3 regions of the Pseudomonas oplopanacis genome follow, and region 1 is predicted to be linked to each of the others. Evidence: predicted binding sites of a transcription regulator. Region 1 holds the regulator's gene; each other region holds the start of a gene.

Region 1 (10,240 bases):
CTTCCACGCGGGTGGTGATGCTCCACGGTCAGGACGGCCACGCCGCCGCCGGTAAGGTGATCCAGGCCTTCGGTGAGGTGGTGATCGGCGGTAACTACGTGGTCGGTATCGTGGTCTTCGCGATTTTGATGATCATCAACTTCGTCGTGGTGACCAAGGGTGCCGGACGGATTTCCGAGGTGAGCGCGCGCTTCACCCTCGATGCGATGCCCGGCAAACAAATGGCCATCGACGCCGATTTGAACGCCGGCCTGATCGATCAGAACCAGGCCAAGCTGCGCCGGATGGAAGTCGCCCAAGAGGCCGAGTTCTACGGCTCCATGGACGGTGCCAGCAAATTCGTGCGCGGTGACGCCATCGCCGGCCTGTTGATTCTGTTCATCAACCTGATCGGCGGCATGGCGGTCGGTATCTTCCAGCACGGCATGACCTTTGGCGATGCCGGTCGGGTGTACGCCCTGTTGACCATCGGTGACGGTTTGGTGGCGCAATTGCCATCACTGCTGTTATCGACAGCCGCCGCGATCATGGTGACCCGTGCTTCCGGTTCGGAAGACATGGGTAAGCAGATCAATCGCCAGATGTTCGCCTCGCCGAAAGCGTTGGCCGTCGCGGCGGGTCTGATGGCAGTGATGGGCCTGGTGCCCGGCATGCCGCACTTTTCCTTCCTGAGCATGGCCGCTCTCGCTGCCGGTGGTGCGTACCTGTTCTGGAAGAAGCAGAACGTGGTCAAGGTCCAGGCCCTGCAAGAGGTCAAGCGTCAGCAAGAGCTGCTGCCTTCGCCGGCTCGCGCCATGGAGACCAAGGAACTTGGCTGGGATGACGTCACGCCTATCGACATGATTGGCCTGGAAGTCGGCTATCGCCTGATTCCGCTGGTGGATCGCAATCAGGGTGGTCAACTGCTTGCGCGGATCAAGGGCGTGCGCAAGAAGCTGTCCCAGGACCTGGGCTTCCTGATGCCGACGGTGCATATCCGTGACAACCTCGACCTGGCGCCGAGTGCCTATCGCCTCACGTTGATGGGGGTGATCCTGGCCGAGGCCGAGATTTACCCGGATCGCGAACTGGCGATCAACCCGGGGCAGGTCTACGGTACGCTTAATGGCATAACCGCCAAAGATCCGGCTTTTGGCCTGGAGGCGGTCTGGATCGAAATCAGCCAGCGCGCCCAGGCGCAATCACTCGGTTACACGGTGGTCGATGCCAGTACCGTGGTAGCCACGCACTTGAACCAGATTCTGTACAAACACTCCAGCGAACTGATCGGTCACGAAGAAGTCCAGCAACTCATGCAATTGCTGGCCAAAAGCTCGCCTAAACTGGCTGAGGAATTGGTGCCGGGCGTGGTTTCGCTGTCGCAGCTGCTCAAAGTGTTGCAAGCGCTGCTGGCCGAACAGGTGCCTGTGCGGGACATTCGCAGCATTGCCGAGGCGATCGCCAACAACGCCGCCAAGAGTCAAGATACTGCCGCTTTGGTGGCCGCTGTGCGGGTCGGCGTATCCCGCGCAATCGTCCAAAGCATTGTAGGCACTGACTCCGAGCTACCAGTGATCACCCTGGAGCCAAGGTTGGAACAGATATTGCTCAATAGTCTTCAGAAGGCAGGACAAGGCTCGGAAGAGGGCGTTCTGCTGGAGCCAAGCATGGCAGAGAAGCTGCAGCGCTCGTTGATCGATGCGGCGCAGCGTCAGGAAATGCAAGGTCAACCGGTGATTCTGCTGGTGGCCGGCCCGGTTCGCGCCATGTTGTCGCGATTTGGCCGACTGGCAGTCCCGGGTTTGCATGTGTTGGCTTATCAGGAAATCCCTGACAACAAGCAAGTGACCATCGTTGCGACAGTAGGGCCCAACGGCTGAGGTAGTGGTTTATGCAAGTTAAGCGTTTTTTCGCCGCCGATATGCGTCAGGCCATGAAACTGGTTCGTGATGAGCTGGGCGCCGATGCCGCCATTATCGGCAATCGCCGGATTGCCGGTGGTGTCGAGCTGACGGCTGCGCTGGATTACAAATTGTCGGCGCTGGCCCCGCGTGTTCCGAACATGGAACTCGAGGATGAGCTGCGCAAGACCCAATCGCGCATCGTCACTGCCCAGGCTGAATTGAGCCTGCGTGGCGATGGCGAGACCGAAGGCGACAAGACCACCAATCGCCAGTTGTTCGCCGGCCTGCCACTGACCGCTGCCGAGCCACTAATCGAACCGACCTACGCCGAACCGCGTCGCTCCGCGCCTGCTCCGGCACCGGCTGCTGGCGGCGTGGATCCACGTGCGTTCGACTCGATGCGTTTCGAGCTCAACAGCCTGCGCGAACTGATGGAAGTACAGCTCGGTTCGCTAGCCTGGAATCAGCTGCAAGGTAGCCGTCCGGCCCAGGCCAACCTGTGGCGTCGCCTGCAACGCATCGGCCTGTCCGGCCCGTTGTCGCGCGATCTGTTGGCGATGATCGGTGATATCGATGAGCCTCGTCAGGCCTGGCGCATGTTGCTGGCGCACCTGGCGCGGATGATTGCTACCCCGGAAGTCGAGCCGCTGGAAGAAGGCGGCGTGATTGCCATGGTTGGTCCTGCCGGCATGGGCAAGACCACCACCCTGGCCAAGCTCGCAGCCCGTTACGTGCTCAAGTACGGCGCGCAGAACATCGCGCTGGTGAGCATGGACAGCTTTCGCATTGGCGCCCAGGAGCAGCTCAAGACGCTGGGGCGCATTCTCAATGTGTCGGTGACCCACGTCGATCCGGGCCAATCGCTGGTTCAGGCGCTGGAGCCACTGCTGCGCAAACGCGTGGTGCTGATTGATACCGCAGGCCTTCAGGCCAGCGATCCAGCCCTGCGCATGCAGCTCGAAAGCCTGGCCGGGCGTGGCATCAAATCAAAAAATTACCTGGTGCTCGCAACCACCAGCCAAAAACAGGTTCTAACAGCCGCTTATCATAGTTACAAACGCTGCGGGCTCGCTGGCTGCATCCTGACTAAACTGGATGAAACGGCAAGTCTCGGCGAGGTGCTGAGCCTGGCGATCAGTCATGAATTGCCGGTGGCGTACCTGACCGATGGCCCGCGGATCCCGGATGATTTGCATCTGCCGCGCCGTCATCAGTTGGTCAGTCGCGCCGTAAGCGTACAAATGCAGGAAGAACCCAGCGAAGAAGCCATGGCTGACATGTTCGCTGATATTTACCACAGCCCGACCAAGCAGGTTGGCTAAGGTAGTAATGAACAGTTTTTGTACCTACATCGATGGTCTGCCATGCATTGTTCCATTTGCGAACGCGCAGCCAGTAATGTGGCCTCCGTCTATGCAAGACAAGGTAAAGAAATAACATGGGCAGCATGCATCCCGTACAGGTGATCGCGGTGACCGGCGGCAAAGGTGGCGTCGGCAAGACTAACGTGTCAGTGAATTTGTCGCTGGCCCTGGCTGAGCTCGGCCGTCGCGTCATGCTGTTGGACGCTGACCTGGGCCTGGCGAACGTTGACGTCCTGCTGGGACTGACACCCAAACGTACCCTGGCCGACGTGATCGAAGGCCGCTGCGAGCTGCGCGACGTTCTGTTGCAGGGCCCGGGCGGTATTCGAATCGTTCCGGCCGCGTCTGGCACCCAGAGCATGGTTCATTTGAGCCCGGCTCAACACGCCGGACTGATCCAGGCCTTCAGCGACATCGGCGACAATCTCGACGTATTGGTGATCGACACCGCTGCGGGCATAGGTGACTCGGTAGTCAGTTTTGTTCGCGCAGCGCAGGAAGTCTTGCTGGTGGTCTGCGACGAGCCGACCTCGATCACCGACGCCTACGCGCTGATCAAACTGCTTAACCGCGATTACGGCATGAACCGCTTCCGCGTCCTGGCCAACATGGCCCAGAGCCCGCAAGAAGGTCGCAACCTGTTCGCCAAGTTGACCAAGGTCACCGACCGCTTTCTCGACGTGGCCTTGCAATACGTCGGCGCGGTGCCTTACGACGAAAGCGTGCGCAAGGCTGTGCAGAAACAACGTGCCGTGTATGAAGCCTTCCCGCGTTCCAAGTGCGCCCTGGCGTTCAAGGCCATCGCGCAGAAAGTTGATACCTGGCCGCTGCCTGCCAACCCGCGCGGGCACCTTGAGTTTTTCGTCGAGCGCCTCGTGCAACAGACCGCAGGACCCGTCCTATGACAGCCAGTGGCTACAACCTCTACAAGAAGTCGGCACGTGACGCGCAGTACGAGCTGATCGAGCGTTACGCGCCACTGGTCAAACGCATTGCTTACCACTTGCTGGCCCGTCTGCCGGCCAGTGTCCAGGTTGAAGACCTGATCCAGGCCGGGATGATCGGCCTGCTTGAAGTGTCGACCAAATACGACGCCAGCAAAGGCGCAAGTTTCGAGACGTACGCGGGCATACGAATCCGCGGCGCCATGCTCGATGAAGTACGCAAGGGGGACTGGGCGCCACGCTCGGTCCACCGAAATACCCGTATGGTCAGTGACGCAATTCGCTCTATTGAAGCTAAAACCGGCCGTGACGCTAAAGATCACGAGGTTGCGGCCGAACTCCAATTGAGTCTCGACGATTATTACGGGATTTTGAACGACACCCTGGGCAGCCGCTTATTCAGTTTCGACGATCTGTTGCAGGACGGCGAACACGAAGGGCTGCATGAGGATGGCGCGAGTGCTCATCTCGAGCCGTCACGCGATCTGGAAGATGAACGCTTCCAGGCGGCGCTGGCGGACGCGATTGCCAATTTGCCGGAGCGCGAGCGACTGGTGTTGGCGCTGTACTACGACGAAGAGTTGAATCTCAAGGAAATCGGTGAGGTCCTGGGGGTCAGCGAATCGCGGGTCAGCCAGTTACACAGCCAGTGCGCGGCCCGTTTGCGGGGGCGTTTGGGGGAGTGGCGAGCGCGCTGAAGGCAGTGTGGGGACACTGCGAACGGGGCTGGTGCGGATTTGAACGGCACCGGTCGCGATCTGTTGTGCTCCAGACAGTCATCGAGTGAATTGCCGAATTGATTGAAATGGCGCGTCCAGGTGCTGGGCGCGTTTAAGACTGCTTGGAGGTCGAATTGGACAAGAACATGAAAATCCTCATCGTTGATGACTTCTCAACGATGCGGCGGATCATAAAAAACCTGTTGCGTGACCTTGGGTTCACCAACACGGTCGAGGCTGACGATGGCACTACTGCCATTCCGGTTCTCAACAGCGGGAGCATCGACTTTCTGGTAACGGACTGGAACATGCCTGGCATGACCGGTATCGATCTGCTGCGCCACGTGCGCGCCGATGAAAAGCTCAAGCACCTGCCAGTGCTGATGGTGACCGCTGAAGCCAAGCGCGAGCAGATCATCGAAGCGGCCCAGGCCGGCGTAAACGGCTATGTGGTCAAACCCTTCACGGCCCAGGCGTTGAAAGAAAAAATCGAGAAGATTTTCGAACGCATCGGTTGATCCACTGCGCCACGGGGGAGCTATGGAGCATAAAGAATCTTCACAGGGCGATTTTGAATCGACCCTGAAAAAACATGCCGTCGAACTGGTCGCCAGCCTTGAAAAAGGCAGGTTCGGCGAGGCTGTGCAACTGATCCATGAGCTCAATCAGACCCGTGACCGTGGCCTGTATCAGGAAGTGGGCAAGCTCACTCGCGAGCTGCACAGCGCGATCGTCAATTTCCAGATTGACCCGAACATGCCGCAAGCCGAGGAAGTGTCGCAAATCACGGACGCCACCGAGCGCCTGGGGTATGTGGTCAAGCTGACCGAGGCCGCGGCCAACCGCACCATGGACCTGGTGGAAAGCGCCACGCCGCTGGTCAACAGCCTGAGCGAAGAAGCCCAGGCGTTGAGCACGGACTGGAGCCGGTTCATGCGCCGCGAAGTCGGGGCTGAAGAGTTCCGTGAGCTGGCCCGCCGCGTCGACGGTTTCCTGACACGCAGCACCGAGGACAACCGCACGGTGTCGAGCAACCTCAACGACATCCTGCTGGCTCAGGATTACCAGGACCTCACCGGTCAGGTGATCAAGCGCGTGACCCAGTTGGTCACCGAAGTTGAAAGCAATTTGCTCAAGCTCGTCCTCATGGCCAGCCAGGTAGACCGCTTTGCGGGTATCGAACATGACCGTGAATCGATGCTCGCCGAAAAAGATCCACAAAAACATCTCTCTCAGGGTGAAGGTCCGCAGATTCATGCCGATAAAAGAGAAGACGTTGTGTCCGGTCAGGACGATGTGGACGATTTGCTATCCAGCCTGGGATTTTAGCGTTTCAGCATTCTAGGTTTTTTAGGTTTTTAGACCTGTAGGAGCACCCCCTTAATGAGCTTCGGCGCCGATGAAGAGATCCTTCAGGATTTCCTGGTTGAGGCCGGCGAGATTCTAGAGCAACTGTCCGAACAACTGGTCGAGCTGGAAAGCCGACCGGATGATGCGGACTTGCTCAATGCAATTTTTCGCGGTTTTCACACTGTAAAAGGGGGCGCCGGCTTCCTCCAGCTCAACGAGCTGGTGGAGTGCTGCCACATCGCCGAGAACGTGTTCGACATCCTGCGCAAGGGTGAGCGTCGCGTCGATTCGGAACTGATGGACGTGGTCCTCGAAGCGCTGGACGCGGTGAACAGCATGTTCGGCGAAGTCCGCGAGCGTAGCCCGGTCACCGCTGCGACACCTGAATTGCTGGAGGCCCTGGCCCGTCTGGCCGAGCCGCAAACCGCAGATGAAGCTGCACCGGTTGCTGAAGTGGTTGAAGCACCTGCCGCCGAAAGCGAATCGGGCGACATCACCGATAACGAATTCGAACAACTGCTGGACTCGCTGAATGCCGTCAAGGCTCAGGCCGAAGCGCCAGTGGCTGCACCAACGCCTGCCAGCGATGCCGCTGCCAGCGACGAAATCACCGATGCCGAGTTCGAGTCATTACTCGATCAACTGCACGGCAAAGGCCAGTTCGCCGTCGACGCCGTGGCCCCAGCGCCAGCGGCACCGGCTGCGCCGAAAGCGGCGGGCGACAGCTCCGACATTACCGACGACGAATTTGAAGCTCTGCTCGATCAGCTGCACGGCAAGGGCAACTTTGCGGTGGATGCGCTGGAGTCGGCCATTGCTTCGGTACCAGCTACACCTGCGCCAACCGCAGCGGCGGCGGGCGGGGATCTGATCTCCGATCACGAGTTCGAATCGCTGCTCGACGAATTGCACGGTAAAGGCAAGTTCACCGACGTGGCGACAGGCTCTGTTGTCACTGCTGCGGCGCCCGTTGCCAAGGCAGCGGCACCCGTGGCCAAGGTGCCAGATCCAAAAGCCGAGGCACCGAAAGTCGAGGCGTCGAAACCGGTTGCCGCCGCTGCACCGGCCCCGGCCCGTGCTCCGGCTGCGCCGCCGCCGGAAAAACCGGCGAGCGAAGCCGAGACCACCGTGCGGGTCGATACCGCGCGTCTCGACGAAATCATGAACATGGTCGGCGAACTGGTACTGGTGCGTAACCGTTTGGTTCGCCTGGGTGCCAACAGTGCCGACGAGGCCATGTCCAAGGCTGTGTCGAACCTCGACGTGGTCACGGCTGACCTGCAAACCGCGGTCATGAAGACCCGGATGCAACCGATCAAGAAAGTCTTCGGACGCTTCCCGCGTCTGGTTCGCGACCTGGCTCGCCAGCTCAAGAAAGAGATCAACCTGGAACTGGTCGGCGAAGAAACCGACCTCGACAAGAACCTCGTCGAGGCCCTGGCCGACCCGCTGGTCCACTTGGTGCGCAACGCGGTCGACCACGGCATCGAGTCGCCGGAAGAGCGCGAAGCCTCGGGCAAGTCCCGTGGCGGCAAGGTGATCCTTGCAGCGGAACAGGAAGGCGACCACATCCTGCTGTCGATCAGCGATGACGGCAAAGGCATGGACCCGCACGTCCTGCGTTCCATCGCGGTAAAACGCGGTGTGATGGACAAGGACGCGGCGGATCGCTTGAGCGACACCGAGTGCTACAACCTGATTTTCGCGCCTGGGTTCTCGACCAAGACCGAGATCTCCGACGTGTCGGGTCGTGGCGTGGGCATGGACGTGGTGAAAACCAAGATTTCCCAGCTCAACGGTTCGATCAACATCTACTCGACCAAAGGCCAGGGCTCGAAGATCGTCATCAAGGTCCCGCTGACCCTGGCGATCATGCCGACGCTGATGGTCATGCTCGGCAACCAGGCGTTTGCGTTCCCGCTGGTGAACGTCAACGAGATCTTCCACCTCGACCTGTCGACCACCAACGTGGTGGACGGTCAGGAAGTGGTGATCGTGCGCGACAAGGCGCTGCCACTGTTTTACCTCAAGCGCTGGCTGGTCAGCTCCGCCGCTCACGAAGAGCAGCGCGAAGGCCATGTGGTGATCCTTTCGGTGGGCACGCAACGGATCGGCTTTGTCGTCGATCAGTTGGTGGGCCAGGAAGAAGTGGTCATCAAGCCATTGGGCAAAATGCTCCAGGGAACCCCGGGCATGTCGGGCGCCACCATCACCGGTGACGGCCGCATTGCGCTGATTCTCGATGTTCCGAGCATGCTCAAGCGTTACGCCACGCGGCGTATTTGATTCTGGTGGAGCGGGGCGACTGAGCCTCGCTCCGTCTAACGGAGTGTTTATGGCAGTCAAAGTCCTGGTGGTGGACGATTCGGGGTTTTTCCGCCGCCGCGTCTCGGAAATTCTTTCAGCGGATTCGAATATCCAGGTCGTCGGAACGGCGACCAACGGAAAAGAGGCGATCGATCAGGCCCTGGCCCTCAAGCCGGACGTGATCACGATGGACTACGAAATGCCCATGATGGACGGCATCACCGCCGTGCGACACATCATGCAGCGCTGCCCGACGCCGGTTTTGATGTTCTCCTCGCTGACGCACGAAGGCGCCCGGGTGACCCTCGATGCGCTGGATGCCGGCGCCGTGGATTTCCTGCCGAAGAATTTCGAAGACATCTCCCGAAACCCGGAGAAGGTCAAGCAACTGCTGTGCGAAAAGATCCTGAGCATTTCGCGCAGTAACCGTCGCGCCAATACCTACAGTGCACCGGCCCCGGTCGCCGCACCTGCCCCGACGCCTGCGCCTGCCAGCGCCAGCAGTTACGGCAGCCACGCACCGTCGCGTCCTGCGCCGGCACCGATTCCGGCACGCACCCATGCGCCTGTGTCGTCCGGCCCATCGTCGCCTGCACCGAAACGCAAGGCCTACAAACTGGTGGCCATCGGCACGTCCACGGGCGGTCCGGTTGCGCTGCAACGGGTGCTGACCCAGTTGCCGGCCAACTTCCCGGCACCGCTGGTGTTGATCCAGCACATGCCGGCGGCCTTCACCAAGGCTTTCGCCGAACGCCTGGACAAGCTCTGCCGCATCAGCGTCAAGGAAGCCGAGGATGGCGACATCCTGCGTCCTGGCCTGGCGTTGCTGGCACCGGGTGGCAAACAAATGATGATCGATGGCCGTGGCGCGGTGAAAATCCTGCCGGGCGACGAACGTCTGAATTACAAACCCAGCGTGGACATCACCTTTGGTTCAGCGGCCAAGTCCTACGGCGACAAAGTTCTGGCGGTCGTGCTGACCGGCATGGGCGCCGACGGTCGTGAAGGGGCTCGCCTGCTCAAGCAGAGCGGCAGTGCGATCTGGGCTCAGGATGAAGCCAGCTGCGTGATCTACGGCATGCCGATGGCCATCGTCAAAGCCGATCTCGCCGACGCGATCTATGGGCTGGAAGATATTGGCAAGCACCTGGTCGAGGCGTGTATCTGATGGATGTTTTAAGCCTGATTGGCATCATCATGGCGTTCGTCGCCATCATTGGCGGCAACTACCTTGAAGGCGGCCACCTCGGCGCGCTGGCCAACGGCCCGGCAGCCTTGATCGTCCTCGGTGGCACCATCGGCGCAGCCTTGCTGCAATCGCCGATGAGCGCCTTCAAGCGTGCCATGCAAATCCTTGGCTGGATTCTGTTTCCGCCACGCGTTGACCTGGCCGGTGGCATCGATCGCGTGGTGAACTGGAGCCTGACGGCCCGTAAGGAAGGCTTGCTCGGTCTGGAAGGGGTGGCCGATGCCGAACCCGACAGCTACTCGCGCAAAGGCCTGCAACTGCTGGTTGACGGTGCCGAACCGGAAGCGATTCGCAGCATTCTGGAAGTGGATTTCTACACCCAGGAAAGCCGCGACATCGAAGCCGCCAAAGTTTTCGAAAGCATGGGCGGCTACGCGCCGACCATCGGGATTATCGGTGCGGTGATGGGCCTGATCCATGTCAT
Region 2 (10,240 bases), 530 kb from region 1:
GCCGAACTGGAAAAACAGGTGCGCCAGGCGTTGACATAATTCTTGTGGGATCACCGGGCCATCAGTCGCTTGTACCGGCCCCCGATTACCGCTCGGGAAGATCGCATGACCTCGCAGAATCGTCTGACGCGCCGACCGGTTTAACCCAATGCACGCAGCCACAGAGCCCTCCCGCAAGCTCAAGTAAATCTGGAAGGTAGCCGCGCCGGCAAAATGTTGGGGGATGAAATGAATATCTGTCGGTGACCGTTCGTCTTGAAACACCGCATACCTGTTATTTCTGACAGTAGCCGGGAAAGCGTTTCAGGGATTTGATACCGCTACCTATGCCGCTCTTCGCGGCCTGTCGAATGGGAGCGCGTTTCATGACTGATATCTCACGTGCGTCCGGAATCCTGGCGCTGTCGCCACTCAAAATTCCGGGTTCAAAGCCAGGCGTCAAATCGGAAGATCCCAAGGTACTGGATCCTGTTGGGGTGCCATTGGTGCTCACTGCAGGCAGGCATCTGAAAGTGGTTGCGGACCCGCCCTATCCGGAGGCTGATTCTTTGGAACTCCATCATAACGGCGTGCGTATCACAGTCCCTTTCACGGTCGACCCGAATACTCAACGCACCACTTTCGAAGTGCCCAGGGCCCGGCTTCGTGAGGGGGCGCACGCTTTTCATTACGTAACCAAGCGCTTTAGTGACAATGACGAAACGTCCCCCACGCAGTGGGTGTTGTACAACGAGAGTCTGCCGGGTGGCGACGACCCGATAAATGACGGCAAGGACATCCACGAAGGGTTGGGCATTAAGTTGCCTGAATATGTCATACAAAACGGCGTCGACCTGGTAACGGCCGGTCCAGGTGTCCCGCTTGCCGTCACTTACGCGAATATCAGATTGCACGACGTGGTGATAGTGACCGCCAGAAACGGCGACAACTACTTTGAGTACGAATACACCGTGGTTCAAAAGGATCTAGTCGGGGGGGCGTTCAACATCCTTCTGCCGATAGCCTTTTTCATGGGGGCCGGTAATGGTAACGCTGTCGGGATTTCTTATACGGTATATGACCAGCTGGAGAACCCTACCCAGAATTCACTGCCATCGCCGTCCCTCTCGATCAAGGTCGACCTGACGCCCAAAGTGGAACTTCCGACCGCTCCTTTTGTACCGGGGCTGGAAGGCAAAGTGATCATTCCCATCAAATACACCACGGGTTTCGTGGTCCGGGTGGATTGGGCCAAAGGCTTCAAACCCGGCGATAAAGCCAAACTGGTGGTGAAGGGCGGGGCCGCGGGAGCAGGGACACCGGTATTCACCTTTGTCGCGCTCAATTCCAACTTCCGCGCGAACTTCCAGCTGACTACGGCGTTCATCCTGGCCAACGCGGGTCGGGAGGTGGTGTTCACGTGGATCCTGTTGAGTGGTGGCGTGGAGACGGAGTCCGAGCCGTTGACCCTGACCATCGAGAGCGTCAACGTGACGGATCCGAACTTTCCGAAGCCGGAAATTGTTGAGGCCTATGGGACGAACGCCGTGGATCTGCGGGCGTTTACCGATGATGCACACATCGTTTGTGCGCCTTGGCCGCTTATCGGGCTGCTGCAGAAAATCTGGGTACATGTGTTGGGTACCGGCAAAGATGGCAATCCCAAGACCGTCGCGATTGCAGTGGGCAAAACCTTGACGCCGGAACAGGTCCAGAAGGGGCTCGAGTATGTATTGCTTCGCAAAGACCTGGAGTTGTTCGCGCCGGGTAAAGAGTTGAGGGTTCGGCTGCAAGTGGACTTCTACCCCAATGAAGTCGACGGCACAAAAAAGACCTTTACGTTGGCACGCTACACACTGGTCACGGCGGGAATGAAAGCCACGCTGGAGTTTCTCAATGCGCCTTATCGCATTGCGCCAATGGGGCACTTGACTGGTATTAAGCTCAAGTTGGTGGACGAAAATGGAGAGTTCATCAAAGAAAAATCGGTGTATGTGACTATTCCGAGCAATTTCAAATACCCGGACGGCACTACCGGGCGACGTGAGTTTAAGACCGGTTTGTTTGGTGTGTTGGAAATCCTGGGCGTGACGGGGGCGGATGCACCTGGTACGACTTACATCATCAAGGCGGAATATGATGGCAATGTCGTGACCGCGAAGCTGGATGTTACAAGTCGAGGGAAAACTGGTGAGATGGATTTTGGTTTTACCACAAACGGTATCGCTCCAGCTTGGCAATTCGGTAGTGTTGCAATTAGTCCGGATGGTACGAAAATTTTAGTGAGTAAACCGCACCCAAGTAATGGCTTTTTGGCAGTCATTGATGCCGCAACCCTGCAGATGGTGGGTGCGCGAATAGAAAATTTAGGCATGAATTACTTTGCGATTGCTCCTGATAGTGACCAGGTCTTTATGAGCAGCTCTTATGGTTATTATCATTCAGCTATGAGCTTGTCGTCAGGAGAGCAAGCCCGGATTGAGACGACTGGTTTTAATTCTGGGGAATGTGTTTTTAACCTAGAGGGTACCCATGCATATACTCTTTTCACGCACGGGATGACGAAAACAGACATTGCGCTCAAGCGTGATAAGAGTACAGGATTGCCGGAAGCTAATTTAATTGTCATGGCTCCTGATGGTAAAACCATATTTACTTTTCGTACTTATGGTTCAGAATTATTCAGTATTTCTACAAGCAGCGACTCATTAATTAAGCGAGCAAAGCTGCCCTGGCATGCACACTCACTAGCAATAAGCCCGGATGGAAAGCACATTTACGCTAATGATTATAATGCACAAAAGATAATGGTCATTGACTCCACAAGTCTGCTCGTAATCCACACTGTCGACGTTATTCAGCCGGGCGTGATTACTTTGAGTCCGGACGGTCGACTGCTCTATTTTTCCAGTGAGGGATCCAAAGTGAAAGCTCTTGATACTGTGAACCGCAAGGAGGTCAAGACTTTTGTTGTTGCAGGCGATCCATGCAGCCTGACGCTCAGCCTTGATAGTTCCCGCCTGCTTGTCGTTTATAAAAACAAATCGATTATCACCGTTATTCAAGTCGAGTAATTCTGGAGGCAGGTATAAGGAAAGCTGGAGTGAAGGATCTTTTAAGTAGGTCCGTCCATTCCCGTTAAACCCCGCCATCGTTCTTCGCGAGCAGGCTGGCTCCCACATTGGACCGCGTCCATCCGGACAATCCGGTCCCCGTGGGAGCCGGGCTTGCCCGCGAAGGCGTCTTCAGACACCCCCCATCCCCAGCGACCAATCCAGCAGAAGCCCTCCCGCCTGGGCCTACTTTCCGTCTTATAAATGAAACACCCTCGGCTATACTCCGCAGCACTTGAACCACCCCGAGGACTGACTGTGAAGAACTGGACGTTGCGCCAACGCATTTTGGCGAGTTTTGCGGTGATCATCGCCATCATGCTGTTGATGGTCGTCGTCTCGTATTCACGGCTGTTGAAGATCGAAGCCAGTGAAGAAAGCGTTCGCGATGATGCGCTTCCGGGGGTGTATTTCAGCTCGATGATTCGCAGCGCCTGGGTCGACAGTTTCCTCCGGACCCAGGAAATGCTCGGCCTCAAGGAAGGTCAGGGCATCAGTGCCGAAGACGCCGCCGATTTCAAGGCGTTCGAGGCGCGACTGATGGAGCAGATCAATAACTATCGCAGCACGGTGACCACGGAGGAGGACAAGGTCGAAATCGCCGCCTTCGAAAAACTGCATGAGGATTTCCAGAAGATCCTGATGAAGGTGCTCGACCTGCATAAAAGCAATCAGGAAGCTGACGCGATCAAGCTGTTCAACGAACAGCTAACCCCGGCGTGGACCGCCGGCCGGATGAAACTCAATGACATCATCCGCGAAAACAAAGCCGTGGCCGACAACGACATCGCCGCCATCGACGACGCGGTGCTGACGGCAAAAATAAGCATGGGCATTTCCCTGCTCGTGGCGGTATTGGCCGCCGGTTTCTGTGGCTTGCTGCTGATGCGCGCGATCATGGCGCCGATGAACCGGATCGTGAAAATCCTCGAAATCATGCGCACCGGCGACCTCAGCGGTCGTTTGAACCTGGAGCGCAAGGACGAATTCGGCGCCGTGGAAACCGGCTTCAACGACATGATGACCGAGCTGACATCCCTGGTGTCTCAGGCCCAGCGCTCATCGGTGCAAGTCACCACTTCGGTCACCGAGATCGCTGCCACGTCCAAGCAACAACAAGCCACCGCCACCGAAACCGCCGCCACCACCACGGAAATCGGCGCGACCTCCCGTGAGATCGCCGCGACGTCTCGTGATCTGGTGCGCACCATGACTGAAGTGTCCACCGCGGCCGACCAGGCCTCGGTGCTCGCCGGTTCCGGGCAGCAAGGCCTGGCGCGCATGGAAGACACCATGCACTCGGTGATGGGCGCGGCCGATCTGGTCAACGCCAAGCTGGCGATTCTCAACGAGAAGGCCGGCAATATTAACCAGGTGGTGGTGACCATCGTCAAAGTTGCCGACCAGACCAATTTGCTGTCGCTGAACGCTGCCATCGAGGCCGAGAAAGCCGGCGAGTACGGGCGCGGTTTTGCTGTGGTTGCCACCGAAGTGCGGCGTCTGGCGGACCAGACGGCAGTCGCCACCTACGACATCGAGCAGATGGTGCGCGAGATCCAGTCGGCGGTATCGGCCGGGGTCATGGGCATGGACAAATTCTCGGAAGAAGTGCGCCGTGGCATGTCCGAAGTGCAGCAGGTCGGCGAGCAGTTGTCGCAGATCATCCATCAGGTTCAGGCGCTGGCGCCGCGGGTGTTGATGGTCAACGAAGGCATGCAGGCCCAAGCCACCGGCGCCGAACAGATCAACCACGCGCTGGTGCAGTTGGGTGATGCCAGCAGCCAGACCGTCGAGTCGTTGCGCCAGGCCAGTTTTGCCATCGACGAACTGAGCCAGGTGGCTGTAGGCCTGCGCAGTGGCGTTTCGCGATTCAAAGTCTGATGAACGAACTCGCGGCCAAACGCGGGGCCGGGGTGCCGGTCAAGCAATCGTTGTACCTGGTGTTTCGCATCGGCGGTGAGCGCTTTGCCTTGCAGGCTATCGAAGTGGCGGAAGTGCTGCCGCGGTTGCCGTTGAAACCGATTGCCCAGGCGCCGCATTGGGTTGCCGGGGTGTTTGCCTATCGTGGCGCGGTGGTGCCGGTGATCGACCTCAGTGCGCTGACCTTCGGCCAACCGGCGCAGGCCCGTACCAGCACGAGGCTGGTGCTGGTCAATTACCGCCCGAATGAATCAACCCCGACGCAATGGCTGGGGCTGATCCTGGAGCAGGCGACTGACACGCTGCGTTGCAACCCGGCGGAATTCAAGCCCTATGGCCTGGACAATCGCCAGGCGCCTTACCTCGGGCCGGTGCGCGAAGATACCCAAGGTTTACTGCAATGGGTGCGGGTCGCCGATTTGCTCGATGATCAGGTTCGCGCGCTGTTGTTCCCGTCGCCGCCTCTCGATCCGGCGCTGCTTGAGGAGCGGCCATGAGCAGCGATCAACGGTTTTTCGATTTCCTCAAGGAGCGTATCGGCCTCGACGTGACGTCGGTCGGCCCGGCAATCATCGAGCGCGCGGTGCGCCAGCGCAGCATCGCCTCCCGTGCGCTGACGGCTGACGAGTATTGGCACACGCTGCAAGGTTCGCAGGATGAGCAGCAGGCGTTGATCGAAGCGGTGATCGTGCCCGAGACCTGGTTTTTCCGTTACCCGGAATCCTTCGCGACGCTGGCGAAACTGGCCGGCAAACGCCTGGCCGAGATCAACAACATGCGCGCGCTGCGGATTCTCAGCCTGCCGTGTTCCACCGGGGAAGAACCTTATTCCATCGCCATGGCCTTGCTCGATGCCGGGCTCAAGCCCCATCAGTTCAAGGTGGAAGGCATGGACGTCAGCCCGCTGTCGGTGGAAAAAGCCCGGCGTGCGCTGTACGGCAAAAACTCGTTTCGTGGTCAGGACATTGCCTTTCGTGACCGGCATTTCAGCGCCGAAGGCGACGTCTATCGTCTCAGTGATCGCGTGCTGGATCAGGTGCGGTTGCAGGTCGGCAACTTGCTCGATCCGGCGTTGCTGGCCAGCGAGCCGCCATATGATTTTGTGTTCTGCCGCAACTTGCTGATCTATTTCGACCAGCCGACCCAGCAGCAGGTTTTCGAGGTGCTCAAGCGCCTGACCCATGTCGACGGCGTGCTGTTTATCGGCCCGGCCGAGGGCGGTTTGCTCGGGCGTTTTGGCATGCGTTCGATTGGCATTGCGCAGTCATTTGCGTTCAGCCGCCAGAGTGTTCCGGAGCCCGAGCCGTTTCCCGTGTTCGTGCCAGCCCCGTTGCCGTTGCGACAACCGGCGCGCAGCGTGCCACCGCCGCCGGTGCGCAATCGCCCGTTCGCCAGCGTCACGCCGCTACCCGCCATCACGAAAACCTCGGACGCTGCCGCATTACTCGCGAACATTGCCGTGCTGGCCAACGAAGGCAAAAGTGTTGAAGCGCGCCTCGCGTGCGAACAGTATTTGCGCAGTCATGAACCGGTCGCGCAGGTGTTTTATTGGCTGGGACTGCTCAGTGATGTCGGCGGCAACGCCCTCGAAGCCCAAGGCTTTTATCGCAAGGCGTTGTACCTTGAACCGCAACATCCCGACGCGTTGATGCACCTGGCAGCCTTGCTGCAATCGCGGGGCGATGCGGCGGGTGCCAGACGATTGCAGGACCGCGCCGCCCGCAGCGAACGCGCCGACAGTGAGCGTAAACGATGATTGCCTCCGACACCTTGAACGTTACCCATGAAGATGCCCAGGCCATCGACGATTGCTGGAACCGCATCGGTATCCACGGCGACAAGTCCTGCCCGCTGCTGGCCGAGCACATTCACTGCCGCAACTGCGCGGTGTACTCAGCCGCTGCCACGCGCTTGCTCGATCGCTATGCGTTGCAGCAGGACGACCGCGTGCAACACTCGGCGACGGTCGAAACGGACATAAAAACCCGATCGCTGTTGATGTTCCGGCTCGGCGAAGAATGGCTGGCGCTGGCCACTCGAAGCCTCGTGGAAGTGGCGCCGCTGCAAGCCATTCATTCCTTGCCACATCAGCGCTCCCGGGCCTTGCTCGGCGTGGCGAATGTGCGCGGCGCATTGGTCGCGTGCCTGTCGCTGGTGGAGTTGCTCGGGCTCGACGCCACCAATAATGCGGCGTCCAGCACGCGAGTCATGCCGCGCCTGTTGATCATCGCCGCCCACGGTGGGCCGGTGGTGGTGCCGGTGGACGAGGTCGACGGGATTCATGCCATCGACGAGCGAATTCTCGAGGCCGCCTCGCAATCCGGCACACAGGCCAGCGGCAAGTACACCCGAGGTGTGTTGCCCTTCAAAGGTCGTAGCCTGCGCTGGCTGGATGAAGAACAATTGCTGTCCGCTGTGACCCGGAGCCTCACATGACCCCCGAGCAAATGCGCGACGCCTCGTTGCTGGAGCTGTTCAGCCTTGAAGCCGAGGCCCAGACCCAGGTCCTGAGCGCAGGTCTGTTGGCACTGGAACGCAATCCGACCCAGGCCGATCAACTCGAATCCTGCATGCGCGCGGCGCATTCGCTCAAGGGCGCGGCGCGGATCGTCGGTGTCGACGCAGGGGTCAGCGTCGCGCACGTGATGGAAGACTGTTTGGTCAGTGCTCAGGAAGGGCGCCTGCACCTGCGGCCCGAGCACATTGATGCGTTGTTGCGAGGCACCGACCTGCTGATGCGCATCGCCACGCCCAATAACAACGTGACGCCGGCGGATATCGAAACCTATGTGGGGTTGATGACGCAGTTGCTCGATCCGCTGGCGCCCGCCGCGCCGCTGGTGACTGAGCGTCAATCCGTACAACCCCGCGTCGAGCTGCCGGTTCCGGTGGTTGAACTGCCGCCCGCCGCGCCTGTTGATGCTCCCCAAAAGACCAAACGCACCACCGAAAACGGTGAGCGCGTGCTGCGCGTAACGGCCGAACGCCTGAACAGCCTGCTCGACCTGTCGAGCAAATCCCTGGTGGAAACCCAGCGCCTCAAGCCGCACCTGGCGACCATGCAGCGCCTCAAGCGCATGCAGAATAACGGTCTGCGGGCCCTGGAAAACCTCAACGTCCATCTCAAGGATCACGCCTTGAGCCTGGAAGCCCAGGAAGCGCTCGAAGATGCGCGGCGGTTGCTGGCGGAATCCCAGCAACTGCTGATCGAGAAAAACGCCGAGCTGGATGAATTTGCGTGGCAGGCCAGTCAGCGCGCGCAAGTGTTGTACGACACCGCGCTGGCCTGTCGCATGCGCCCGTTTGCCGATGTGTTGACAGGGCAGGTGCGCATGGTTCGCGATCTGGGCCGTGACCTGGGCAAACAGGTTCGGCTGGAAATCGAGGGCGATAAAACCCAGGTTGACCGCGACGTCCTGGAAAAGCTCGAAGCGCCGTTGACGCACCTGCTGCGCAACGCCGTGGATCACGGCATCGAATCCCCGGAACAACGGCTGCTGGCCGGTAAACCGGCGGAGGGTGTGATTCGTCTGCGCGCCTCGCATCAGGCCGGATTGCTGGTGCTGGAATTGAGTGATGATGGCCATGGCGTCGATCTGGAAAAGGTCCGCCGCACCGTCATCGAGCGACAGTTATCCCCAGCCGAGACCGCCGCTCAACTCAGTGAAGAAGAGCTGCTGACGTTTTTATTCTTGCCGGGTTTCAGCCTGCGCGACACAGTCACCGAAGTGTCCGGGCGCGGCGTTGGGCTGGATGCGGTGCAGCACATGGTCCGCCAGTTGCGCGGTGCGGTGGTGCTGGAGCAGACGGCGGGCGAAGGCAGTCGTTTCCACCTCGAAGTGCCGCTGACGCTGTCGGTGGTCCGCAGCCTGGTGGTGGAGGTCGGTGACGAGGCTTATGCGTTTCCGCTGGCCCACATCGAACGCATGTGCGACCTGGAGCCGGAAGACATCGTGCAGGTCGAAGGACGTCAGCACTTCTGGCACGAAGGGCGGCATGTCGGGTTGGTGGCGGCCAGTCAGCTGTTGCACCGCCCGATCAACCCGAACAGCCAGCAAACCCTCAAGGTCGTGGTCATCCGCGAGCGCGACGCGATTTACGGCGTAGCGGTCGAGCGTTTTATCGGCGAGCGGACCTTGGTCGTATTGCCGCTGGACGAACGTCTGGGCAAGGTGCAGGACATCTCCGCCGGGGCCTTGCTCGATGACGGTTCGGTGGTGCTGATCGTCGACGTCGAAGACATGCTGCGCTCGGTGGATAAACTGCTCAATACCGGGCGCCTGGAACGCATTGCCCGCCACAGCAATCAGGCGGTCGAAGCGGCACGCAAGCGGATTCTGGTGGTCGATGACTCGCTGACGGTTCGCGAGTTGCAACGCAAGCTGCTGCTCAATCGTGGCTACGAGGTGGCGGTGGCGGTTGATGGTATGGATGGCTGGAACGCCCTGCGTTCGGAGGATTTCGATCTGCTGATCACCGACATTGATATGCCGCGCATGGATGGCATCGAATTGGTGTCATTGTTGCGCCGCGACAACCGCCTGCAATCGCTGCCGGTGATGGTGGTGTCGTACAAGGATCGTGAAGAGGACCGTCGTCGTGGACTGGACGCCGGGGCCGACTATTATCTAGCCAAAGCCAGTTTTCATGACGATGCCCTGCTTGATGCGGTGGCTGAGCTCATCGGAGGAGCACGGGCATGAAAATCGCAATCGTCAACGACATGCCCATGGCGGTGGAGGCCTTGCGCCGCGCCTTGGCGTTTCAGCCGGCGCACCAGGTCATCTGGGTCGCCAGCGATGGCAAGGAAGCGGTGCAAAAGTGCGCCGAACAGACGCCGGACCTGATCCTGATGGATTTGATCATGCCGGTGATGGACGGGGTCGAGGCCACTCGGCGGATCATGGCCGAAACGCCGTGTGCCATTGTGATCGTCACCGTCGATCGCCAGCAGAACGTGCACCGGGTGTTCGAAGCCATGGGCCACGGCGCACTGGACGTGGTCGATACCCCGGCGCTCGGTGCCGGCAACGCCCAGGAAGCGGCGGCGCCGTTGTTGCGCAAGATCATGAACATTGGCTGGTTGATCGGCGAGCGGGGCAGCCGCGAGCGATCGATGCCGAGCCCGCTGCGCAGTGCTGCCTCGCGCCAGCGCCTGATTGCCATCGGTTCGTCCGCCGGCGGGCCGGCAGCCCTGGAAATCCTGCTCAAGGGCCTGCCGCGGGATT
Region 3 (10,240 bases), on a different contig from region 1:
ACGCCGGTGTCCGAAGAGGATTACCAGCAGTGGGTCGGCAATCAGGGCAAAAAGCGCCACATCGTGACGCTATTGACCCGCAAAGTGACCGCCGGGCAATTGCAGGCCGTGAGCTCGATCACCGCCAAATATGGCCTGAACATCGATCACATCGATCGCTTGTCCGGGCGCATGCCACTGGACACTCCAGCCGACAAGGGCAAGGGCTGCATCGAGTTTTCCGTGCGTGGCGAAGCGGCTGATCCGCAGGCGTTGCGGGCCGAGTTCCTCAGCGTTGCGCAGGAACTGAACGTCGACATCGCCTTTCAGGAAGACTCGCTGTTCCGTCGCAACCGTCGCCTGGCGGTGTTCGACATGGACTCGACCCTGATCGAAGCCGAAGTCATCGACGAACTGGCCAAGGCGGCTGGCGTGGGCGATCAGGTGTCTGAAATCACCGAGCGGGCGATGGCCGGCGAGCTGGACTTCCGCGCGAGCTTCAAAGAGCGTCTGGCCTTGCTCAAAGGCCTGGACGTCAGCGTGCTGGATTCGATTGGTGCGTCCCTGCGCCTGACCGAAGGGGCCGAAACCCTGTTCGCCGAACTCAAGCGCCTGGGTTACAAGACCGCGATTCTGTCGGGTGGCTTCACCTACTTCGCCAAGCAATTGCAGGCCAAGTTGGGCATTGACTACGTATTTGCCAACGAACTGGAAGTGGTCGACGGCAAGGTCACCGGTGTGGCGGTCGAGCCGATTGTCGATGCGCAGCGCAAGGCGGATCTACTGCGCGAGCTGGCGCATAAAGAAGGTTTGCGTCTGGAGCAGACCATCGCGGTCGGCGACGGCGCCAACGATCTGCCGATGCTGGCGATTGCCGGGTTGGGCGTGGCGTTCCGCGCCAAGCCGTTGGTGAAGCAGTCGGCGAAGCAGGCGATTTCCACGCTTGGGCTGGATGGCGTGCTGTACCTGTTGGGTTTCCGCGATCGCGACGGGCAGCTCTGATTTCTCGCTTGCGTGATCGGGCCTCTTCGCGAGCAGGCTCGCTCCCACATTTGATCTGCTGTGAACACACCACTCGTGAACGCCAGTGATCTATTGTGGGAGCGAGCCTGCTCGCGAAGGACGCGCCGCGGTCCTTCAGGCCGCACTCAAAGCGAAGGCCACAACGAATCAAACACCTCCTCAACGCCGCTCCCCGCGGCGTTGTCGTTTCTGCTCGCTTCCAGCGACCGATAAGCAAACTGATTAAAACTGTTGGTGCTCGCCACCCGCCGATCCAGCCCGGCCCGGCGTTCCTGGCCGTTGGTGTTGATCAGCACCTTATTGCCTTCCTGAAACGGCAGGCGCGGGGCGAGCACGGTGGCGGGCAGGTCGATGGCGCTGATTTGCGGCAGCAACAAGCCACGCAAGTAATGGCTGTGGTCATCACTGTTGCGCACCAATTGCAGCCCGCAAGGCTCGGCGAAGGGCGCGACCAGCTCGATGCCCATCTGCGTACCGCCACCGCGCACTTGGCGAATCCAGCGCACGACCGCAATGCTCCAGCCTTTATTGACTGAATCCTCGATCCCGACCATTTCCCCGGCCTGTAGCTCGGCGGGCACCGCGTTGGGCCAGGCCAGGCAATAACCACCGGGGCTGTGATTGATGACGGGCAGGGCATAGGTCGGAAAATGCCGGTTGCTGTCGGCCTCTTGGCTGTCGTCGTTTTGCAGTTGCGGGTATTCAATTTCCTCGTAGGGCAGCAAGGCATCGCCCGTGCCCTGTGATGCGGCATCGAACGCCTGATGCCAAGGGTCGCTGTCCCGACTGGCCGCAGGCATTGCCGAAAACTGCGCGAGCCGGTTGCCAGGGTTTTTCAACAGGTCGCTGAATGAGCGCTGCCCGCCGAGATAAAAGTGCAGTGCGCTCATCCCCACGCACAGGGTCAACGTACCTTGACCGGCCGTTCGCTGAAAACTGCGCTCGGACGCTTGTCCCCAGGCCGCGTGCAGGTGTTGCAGCGTGTCCACGCTAAGGCCTGTCGGCACGGGCAAGTCGCCTTTAATACCTTGCAAGTGTGTTTCGATGGCGTCGACCAGTGGCTGCGGATCAATCCCCAGCAAATCGGCCTGCTGCTCGGCCCGGAACTTGCCGCGGTAACGCGGGCCGGTATCGAGGTCCGGGGCGATGGCGAACAGTCCATCCGCCTGTAGTTTGACCCGGTGACTCCAGGCTTCCAGCGCTTCGGCGAGGCGAGCGATCTGGTTCTGGCGCAATTGATTGCAGCGTGACGCACCCAGCAGCAGGGCGGCGGCGTAAGTCTGTTCGATGCTCAGGGAGGGCGTCTGGCTGGCCAGCTCATCGCGCAGGCTCAGGTGTTGCAGTCGATGTTCGCAGCCGATCCGGTACAGCTGATGCAACTCCAGCCACACACCGTCCGGCACCGGGCAGTAGAGCTGAGTGGCGCGGATCAACTGGCCGTTCAGGCAATGAATTGCCCGTTGCAACGCTTGCGCCAGCAACGGCGCACGGTCCTTGCTGAAACGCGGCGAGATACGGATGACGATCTGTTTGTAGCCGATCGCCAAATGACCTTGCAGGGCCTGGCAGAGATTGGCGATCTTGCGCGAACGTTCGTCGAGGACAATCGCCTGGTGCAGGAAATGCCGCTCCAGGTGTTTGCAGACGTAATACACCTCGGGCCTGAGCAACTCGAGCATGGGCAGGCGGTTGGCGCTTGGGGTCAGCAGTTGGTTGAGTTCGCCCAGGGCTTGATAGAGCTGGCGGGCGGTTTCGCCGATGTTGGCTTTGGGCAGGGCGGCGATCCAGCGCTTGAGGTCGCGCGGAGTGGCTTCGCAGAAAGTCAGGCGCAGTTGCGCGGGGACGTGGGCGTTAAGCAGCAGGTGGGGAGTGTTCTCATTCATGCCGTGGAAAAACTCCAGCCGGTCAATGGGCAGTGAATGACCTGACTGTAGCAGCTATGTCCATCAGCGCGGGACAACCAAAAAGGAAGGGTATCCGCCCTGTCGAAAATACTCGACAGGGCGGGTCAGCGGATCAGGCGTTTGGCAGGCCCATGCCCTGGCCCATCTGCACCGGCGAACCGGCCGCCAGTTCTTCGGCCCACTTGACCTGGTCTGGGCCGAACAGCACGACAGCGGTCGAACCCAGTTTGAAGCGACCCAGTTCCGCACCTTTCTCCAGATGGATCGGTGCGCGGGCGGCTTCGTCGTAGCGGAAGGTTTTCAGTTCACGTTTCGGCGGTGTGACCAGCCCGGCCCAGACGGTTTCGATCGATGCAACGATCATCGCGCCCACCAGGACCACGGCCATCGGCCCACGCTCGGTGTCGAAAATGCACGCCACACGCTCGTTGCGGGCAAACAGCTCCGGGACGTTTTCGGCAGTGGTCTGGTTGACCGAGAAGATCCGGCCCGGGATGTAGACCATCTCGCGCAGGGTGCCGGCCAGCGGCATGTGTACGCGGTGGTAGTCCTTCGGCGACAGGTAAATCGTGGCGAAATCACCGCCCATGAATGGCGCGGCGTTGGCTGCGTCACCGCCCAGCAACTCCAGCACGCTGAAGCTGTGGCCCTTGGCCTGGAACACGCGACCGTGTTCGATCGGGCCGAGCTGGCTGACTGCGCCATCGGCTGGGCTGAGGATCGCGCCCGGGGTTTCGTCCAATGGACGAGCGCCGTCTTTCAGCGCACGGGTGAAGAACGCGTTGAAGTGCTCGTAGGCGGTCAGGTCTTCGACCAGCGCTTGGGACATGTCCACCTGATAACGCTTGGCAAACCAGGCGGTAAAGGCGTTCTTGAACCAGCGCACGCGGCATTCGGCAATGCAGCCGGCCAGTCGCGAGAGCAAGTGATGGGGCAGCAGGTATTGGCTGAGGATAAACAGACGCTTGTTCATTAACTGTCCTTAAACCTTAAATCTCTACGGGGGTGTCGGGGTGGTTGCCCCATTCGCCCCAGGAACCGGCGTAGCCTTTGACCCGCGGATAACCGAGGGATTTGGCCACCAGATAAGTGAAGCCAGAACGGTGGTGAGTCTGGCAGTGGGTAATGACTTCTTTGTCTTTGCTGATCCCTAGCTGTTCGAGGATCTGCGCCATGTCGGTGCGGATGCGCAGGTTGCGCGCCTGATCCATGCCCGCAGTCCATTCGAAATTGACGGCGCCCGGAATGTGGCCGGCCTTGGCCGCCAGCACTTTCTCGCCGGAGTATTCCAGCGGCCCGCGCGCGTCCCAGATCGCCAGGTCGGCGGCGCCGAGACGGCTTTGCAGGTACTCGCGGGTCGCGGTAGGTTCGTCGTGCAGGGTCAACTTCACCGGGCCGCCAGCGGGGGCCGGGATCTGGATCGACATCGGCATACCTTCTGCCAGCCAGGCCGTCAGACCGCCGTCGACGTAGTGGTATTTACGGTGACCGATAACGTCCAGCAGCCAGATAAAACGCCCGGCCCAGCCGCCACCTTCGTCGTCATACACCACGTACACCGCATCGGGGTTGTGGCCCAACTCGCCAAACAGCGCTTCAAGTGCCGCTTGCGGCGGCATCAGCCCCGGTGCAGGTGCCTGACCGAGTTGAGTGCGTTTCGGATCGACAAAACGCGCGCCGGGAATATGCCCTTCGGCATAGCGGGCGCTGCTGGTCAGGTCCACCAGAATCAGATTGCGGGTCTCGAGAAGAGGGAGCAAGTCGCTCGGCTCGATCACCAGCGGCAAGCCAGAGAAGTCAGGCATGTGAGGTCTCCAGGGCACAAAAGGGTGGATTGTAGCGCAGCGTCATTGGCCGCGGTGGCTAAAGGTGTTCAAGGCTTTCTCGATGCACTGCGCGGTTTTGCCGAAGGCTTGCACGGTGATTTCCGAGAACGGCCCGCCGCCCTGATCCGCCACCACCACCATGATCACCCGACCATTATTGACCAGCGAGCGCAGGATCAAGTGTTCGCCACGGAACTGCGCACGCAGGTTGCCAGGCAGCAACGCCGAGAACTGCGCGGTGTTGGCCGGTGTCAGGCGCACCTGAGCCTGCTGCGAGAGCAAACGTTGCAGCACGGAGCTCTGGCTAACCACGAAATTCAGCCCCGCCGTTTCTGTGGGCAAACCGGCAACCTGATGCACCCGCAGATTGGCGTGCGTGCGGTCGGCCATCAAGATCATGACCCGACGCATGCCGCACGCGACCAAAGCGTCCCGGGCGGAGGTGGTCAAGTGCATCGCGTTGGTGAACGGGCTTGGCTCCACCAGCAACTCGGCGCATTGGCTGCGCCACTTTGCCAGGTCTTCGGTGGTCGGCGCCGGGGCCGGCAGCAAGGCGGCGTGGACACGGTTCATGCCCCACGGCCAGAGCAGCGAAACGGCGGGGTGCCAGAGGTCCGGCATGGCATGCAGCCGGGCGCTGTTGGCGGCCTGTTGGTGCAACTGCTGCTGCACGTCGGCCATCGGCGTTTGCAGGTAAAGACTGGTCAGGTATTGCCAGCGCTCGCTGTGCGGGCTGTCCCACGCCTGTTGCGCCGACAGCGCCAGACCGTTGGCCAGCAGCACGGTATTGGCCGGCTGATTGAGCCAGCGGCGCAAGGTCGGATCGTCATCGAGGCGGTTTTGCTGGCGCAACGGATGATCGCTGTCGCGGGCAATGCGCAGCACTTTGACCAGTTCGCGCTGCTCGGTCAGCAGCAGGCGATAACCCTGTTCCACCCACACCGGCAGGCGCCAAATGGTCACCAGGGCCTGGCAAATGTCCAGCAGGCGCACGCCGAACAACTGTTTTTCGACCTTGCGCGCCGACTCACCTTTATGGATGACCCGCAGCTCCCATTCTTCGAGCAATTGCGGATAGGTCAACGCCATCGGCCACAGCGGCGAGAGGAACAGCAGACTGCCCCAATGAATGTCCTGCCACAGCCGCGCCAGGCGACTGGCAAAAAAACCATTGGCCTGTTGCGTCGCGTGCTGGCTGATCAATTGCAGCTGGCGCAAGGCAAGCGGGATCTGCATTTGGGGTTCGGCGGGGAGGCGGGCGAGCAGTTCTTCGGTGCGTTTCAAACCGAGGCGATTGATCGCCACCTCAAGGTTTTCCGCAGGCTCGGTCATGCTGCCGTGGGTATGGCGGTTGGCTTCACGAATGATGCTCAAGGCCAGGGCCGGGCTGTCTTGCATCAGTTCGGCGATATCACGCAGCGAGCTGCGATTATCGGCGATGGCCCTGCAGACACGGTCATGGCTTTCCTGCGGAACCGGCAGGCGCACGCCATCGAGAAGCTTGACCCAGCCTTCGAGTGTCGTTGGTTTTTGAGTGGGAATGTTCGTCTGGTTAGCCATGGTTGGACGCAATCTTCGTCTGCATTACCTATGCCCGGAGTAGGCTAAATTAGCTTTTCGCTTGAACGGGCTATAGTCTGGCGCAGTTTTGCCGATAAGGAGAAGAAGAGATTTTTCGACCTCCGAATATGACCTTGAACCCGACTCAGTAAGTGCTCTCCTACCTATGGCTAAAATTCTCGGCATCATTGTCGTATTCGCGAGCGTGCTCGGCGGGTACGTGCTCTCCCACGGCAAGATTGCTGCCCTTATCCAGCCTTTCGAGGTGATGATTATCGGTGGCGCAGCCTTTGGCGCATTCCTGCAAGCCAACCCTGGCCATATGGTCAAAAACGTTCTGAAGAAAGCCTTCGGGATGTTCAGCTCGCGCTTCAACCACACTTTTTACCTTGAAGTGCTGGGGCTGATTTACGAGATCCTCAACAAGAGCCGCCGCGAAGGCATGATGGCCATCGAAGGCGACATCGAAGATGCTGCCGCGAGCCCGATTTTCGCCAAGTACCCGGCGGTGCTCAAAGATGACCGCATGACCGCGTACATCTGCGATTACCTGCGCATCATGTCGTCCGGCAACATGGCTCCCCACGAGCTGGAAGGCCTGTTCGACATGGAACTGACCAGCCTCAAGGAAGACCTCGATCACCCGTCCCACGCGGTGAACGGTATTGCTGATGCGATGCCGGGTTTCGGTATCGTCGCGGCGGTACTGGGTATCGTGGTGACCATGGCCTCCCTGGGTGAAAGCGATCAGAAAATGATCGGCGTGCACGTGGGTGCGGCACTGGTCGGTACCTTCTTCGGTATTCTCGCCGCCTACGGCTTCTTCGGCCCGCTGGCCCATGCCCTGGCCCACGATGCCAAGGAAGAGCTGAACGTCTACGAGGCCATCAAGGCTTCGCTGGTGGCTTCGGCGTCCGGCATGCCGCCATCGCTGGCTGTAGAGTTCGGTCGCAAGGTTCTGTACCCGGCGCACCGTCCTAGCTTCGCTGAGCTGGAACAAGCGGTTCGCGGTCGCTAAGTCATGGAAAATAACCAGCCGATAATCATCAAGCGCGTAAAAAAATACGCGGGCGGGCATCACGGGGGCTCCTGGAAAATCGCCTTCGCTGACTTCGCGACGGCGATGATGGCGTTCTTCCTGGTGCTGTGGCTGCTGTCCACCGCCACACCGGAACAGAAGATCGCCATCGCCGGTTACTTCAAAGACCCGGTCGGCTTTACCGAAAGTGGCACGCCGTACATCATCGATCTGGGCGGCTCCCCGACCCTGGCGCCGGAGAAAACCCTCAACCCCGAGGTGAAATCCCAGCCGCAGCCAGACCGCGTCACTGTCGACACCGAACAGGTCGAAGGCATGGCCGAGCAGGTCGAGAAGGAACGCCTGGAACTGTTGCTGCAAGAATTGCAGAACAAGGTCGATGAAAATCCGCAGCTGCAGAAATTCAAGGACCAGATCCTGTTCGAGATCACGCAGGACGGTTTGCGCATCCAGATCATGGACGCCGAAAACCGCCCGATGTTCGACTCCGGCAGTGCGCGTCTGAAACCGTACTTCGAAGACATCCTGCTGGCCATGGCCGACACCATCAAAGCGGTGCCGAACAAGATCAGCATCAGCGGCCACACCGATGCCAAGCCGTACTCGGGCACCGGTGATTTCGGCAACTGGGAACTCTCGGCCAACCGTGCCAACGCCGCTCGCCGTGCGCTGGTCGCCGGCAGCTATCCGGATCAACAGGTCGCGCGGGTGGTCGGTTACGCCTCGTCGGCCCTGTTCGACCGTGAGAATCCGTTCAATCCGATCAACCGCCGCATCGACATCGTGGTACTGACCAAGAAAGCCCAAAAGGCCATTGAAGGTTCACAAGGTGCAGAACCTGCGCCAGAACCGGCACCAGCCCCCGCAGTACAAGGGCAGGGCGGTCCGGGCGAAGTGCCGGCCAAGCCAGTTGATCCGAACGCTTTGCCGGCGGATAAAGAACCGCTGCCGGCCCATGAGCTTCGTGAACGTTTGAATATCTTTGAAAACCCGGCACCGAAACCGGCTGAACCGCCGAAGCAGTGACCCACAAAAAAGCCGACAGCGATGTCGGCTTTTTTGTGCCTGTCAGAAACCCCGTCGAATACGGTTCTTGAGCTGGTCGTGGAACAACTCGGCATCACGCCGGTAAGTGCCGCGAACGGATTCGCTGAACGACTCCAGCCCCATTGAGCGCTTGGAGAGCAACTCCTCGCGATAGGCGTCGATAAAGAAGTTGATATCGTTCTCACCACTCAATTTCGGCCATTTATCGAGGTACAGCGGTAGCGCGCTGGGGCCGATCTTGTACGAGCAGATCCGGCGATTGCTGATGGTCGCTTCGCCGATTTCGAACGGCACCCACCACGACTGTGCAGTCTGCTCCGAAACCACGGCCATCAGGTGTGTGCATTCGGTGATGTTGCGGGTGATGACGGTGGTGATGTCTTCAGTGGTTTGCGATTCCGCGTCCAGCACATCGAGGTAGGTCTTGATGTTTGCCTGCGTCAGGCGGGTGTTAATGGCCATCGCATGGGCGCGGTCGGTGTGGCGGTAGCTGATAAACACAGGCATCAGAAATGTCCCTTGATCGCGAGTTCGCGGTAATAGGCGCCGAGGGCGGTCAGGCGGCAGCCGGTGGAATGCAGGGCGGCGTAGTACATGTGCTCGGCGTCGACCGGTTCGATCAAGCTGTGGCGGTTGCACTTTTGCAGTTGCTTGAAGATTTCGCCGTTGTCGGGATCGAACGCGGCCTCGGTCGGTTCGTAGCTGGGGTCCAGCGGGAACACGTAGCTAGGTTCCGGGAACCAGTCCTTGAGCTTGCGCAGGGTTTCTTCGGCAATCAGCGGCGTGACTTCGCGCAGCGGCACAAATTGCGAGACGTTGGTCTTGAACACCGGTCGTTGTTCCCATGCCCCAAGTGCGTTGTCGACGAACGAATACACGCTGCCGGGCGTGACCTTACCCAAGACATTGGCGGCTCCGCCGTGCAGTGCTTGCAGCAACAGGTCGGTAAACACGCCGTGGCCGCGACCTTCGAGCGCCACCTGGTCTTTTTTACAGGCGGTGAGAATGGTCATGCCTTCGCTGATCACGCTGCTGCCACCGCGCAACCCGCGCATCGCGGCCGCCGCGCCGGCCTGGCAGCAGTCGAGGATGATGATTTTGTTTTTGATGTGGGGGGCGTTTTCCGCCCAGTTGAGGATGTCGCTGATGCGGATGCCTTCGACGCCCTGACCGAAATCCTGCGGGATCAGCAGGCCTTCATCGATGCTGGTATCAAACTGGCCGTGACCGGCGAAGTACAGCAGCGCCACGTCGCAATCACCGGAAAACAGACTCTGGATCTGCTGCTTCAGGTTTGTGTGAGTGAGGTTTTCCTCCGCCGAGGTCAGGACCTTGCTGCTGAAGTTCGGACGCCCGTTGGCGTGGCGTTCCAGTACCGAGGCCATGGCCATCGCGTCGTTGTTGCAGCCGCTCAATGGCGACACATGCGTGTAGTGGTTGATGCCGATGAACAGTCCCTTGCGCATGGTTACACCGCCGTGTGCAGGCGAATGGCGTTGACGATGCTGTTGGTGTTCCACGCACATTCGGCGTGCGCGGCATCACGCACCACCGTGGAAATCCGCTCGGCCCCAAACGGCTTGACCGCAATGATCACCTTGCCCATCCGCTTGGCGATCTCGATCTCCTTGTTGATCCACTTGCTGTAGGTCGAATACATCCCCGCCATGATCAGCACCGCCGAGCACGGACGAATCTTGTTTTCGATGGCGGCTTCCAGTTGTTTGTCGGTCTGCGCGTCGACAATCGGGTTGTCTGTCGGCACTGAAAAGTTTTTGAAGGTGAAGCCGGGTTTGGCGTTGAGCAGGCGCACGAGATTGTCGTGGGCGTGGGGGTAGTTCCACGAATGGCTGATGAACAAA

What was found. The regulator FliA, encoded in region 1, starts transcription of late flagellar genes. The targets are predictions, from matches to a motif close to CTAAAGTTTNNNNNNNNNNNGCCGNTAA.
Region 2: a site for FliA is predicted at 3,094-3,121, ahead of ACWKV5_RS04890 (methyl-accepting chemotaxis protein). Genes of this name have one in related genera too.
Region 3: a site for FliA is predicted at 6,363-6,390, ahead of motA (flagellar motor stator protein MotA). Genes of this name have one in related genera too.

Annotation. Positions count from the first base shown of each region.
Region 1 covers NZ_JBSKHV010000002.1:659,857-670,096, forward strand. The annotation lists gene flhA (flagellar biosynthesis protein FlhA) at 1-1,859, shown strand, start outside; gene flhF (flagellar biosynthesis GTPase FlhF) at 1,871-3,205, shown strand; gene fleN (flagellar synthesis regulator FleN) at 3,322-4,152, shown strand; gene fliA (RNA polymerase sigma factor FliA) at 4,149-4,889, shown strand; gene ACWKV5_RS07415 (chemotaxis response regulator CheY) at 5,057-5,428, shown strand; gene ACWKV5_RS07420 (protein phosphatase CheZ) at 5,451-6,239, shown strand; gene ACWKV5_RS07425 (chemotaxis protein CheA) at 6,294-8,546, shown strand; gene ACWKV5_RS07430 (protein-glutamate methylesterase/protein-glutamine glutaminase) at 8,596-9,735, shown strand; gene ACWKV5_RS07435 (flagellar motor protein) at 9,735-10,240, shown strand, end outside.
Region 2 covers NZ_JBSKHV010000002.1:126,410-136,649, forward strand. The annotation lists gene ACWKV5_RS04880 (tellurite resistance TerB family protein) at 1-39, shown strand, start outside; gene ACWKV5_RS04885 (YncE family protein) at 366-3,053, shown strand; gene ACWKV5_RS04890 (methyl-accepting chemotaxis protein) at 3,351-4,973, shown strand; gene ACWKV5_RS04895 (chemotaxis protein CheW) at 4,973-5,509, shown strand; gene ACWKV5_RS04900 (CheR family methyltransferase) at 5,506-6,768, shown strand; gene ACWKV5_RS04905 (chemotaxis protein CheW) at 6,765-7,448, shown strand; gene ACWKV5_RS04910 (response regulator) at 7,445-9,715, shown strand; gene cheB (chemotaxis-specific protein-glutamate methyltransferase CheB) at 9,712-10,240, shown strand, end outside.
Region 3 covers NZ_JBSKHV010000003.1:368,183-378,422, forward strand. The annotation lists gene serB (phosphoserine phosphatase SerB) at 1-981, shown strand, start outside; gene ACWKV5_RS09600 (molecular chaperone) at 1,128-2,885, opposite strand; gene asd (archaetidylserine decarboxylase) at 3,019-3,879, opposite strand; gene ACWKV5_RS09610 (rhodanese-like domain-containing protein) at 3,896-4,711, opposite strand; gene ACWKV5_RS09615 (HDOD domain-containing protein) at 4,754-6,292, opposite strand; gene motA (flagellar motor stator protein MotA) at 6,459-7,310, shown strand; gene motB (flagellar motor protein MotB) at 7,314-8,357, shown strand; gene ACWKV5_RS09630 (toll/interleukin-1 receptor domain-containing protein) at 8,400-8,885, opposite strand; gene ACWKV5_RS09635 (caspase family protein) at 8,885-9,844, opposite strand; gene ACWKV5_RS09640 (TIR domain-containing protein) at 9,847-10,240, opposite strand, start outside.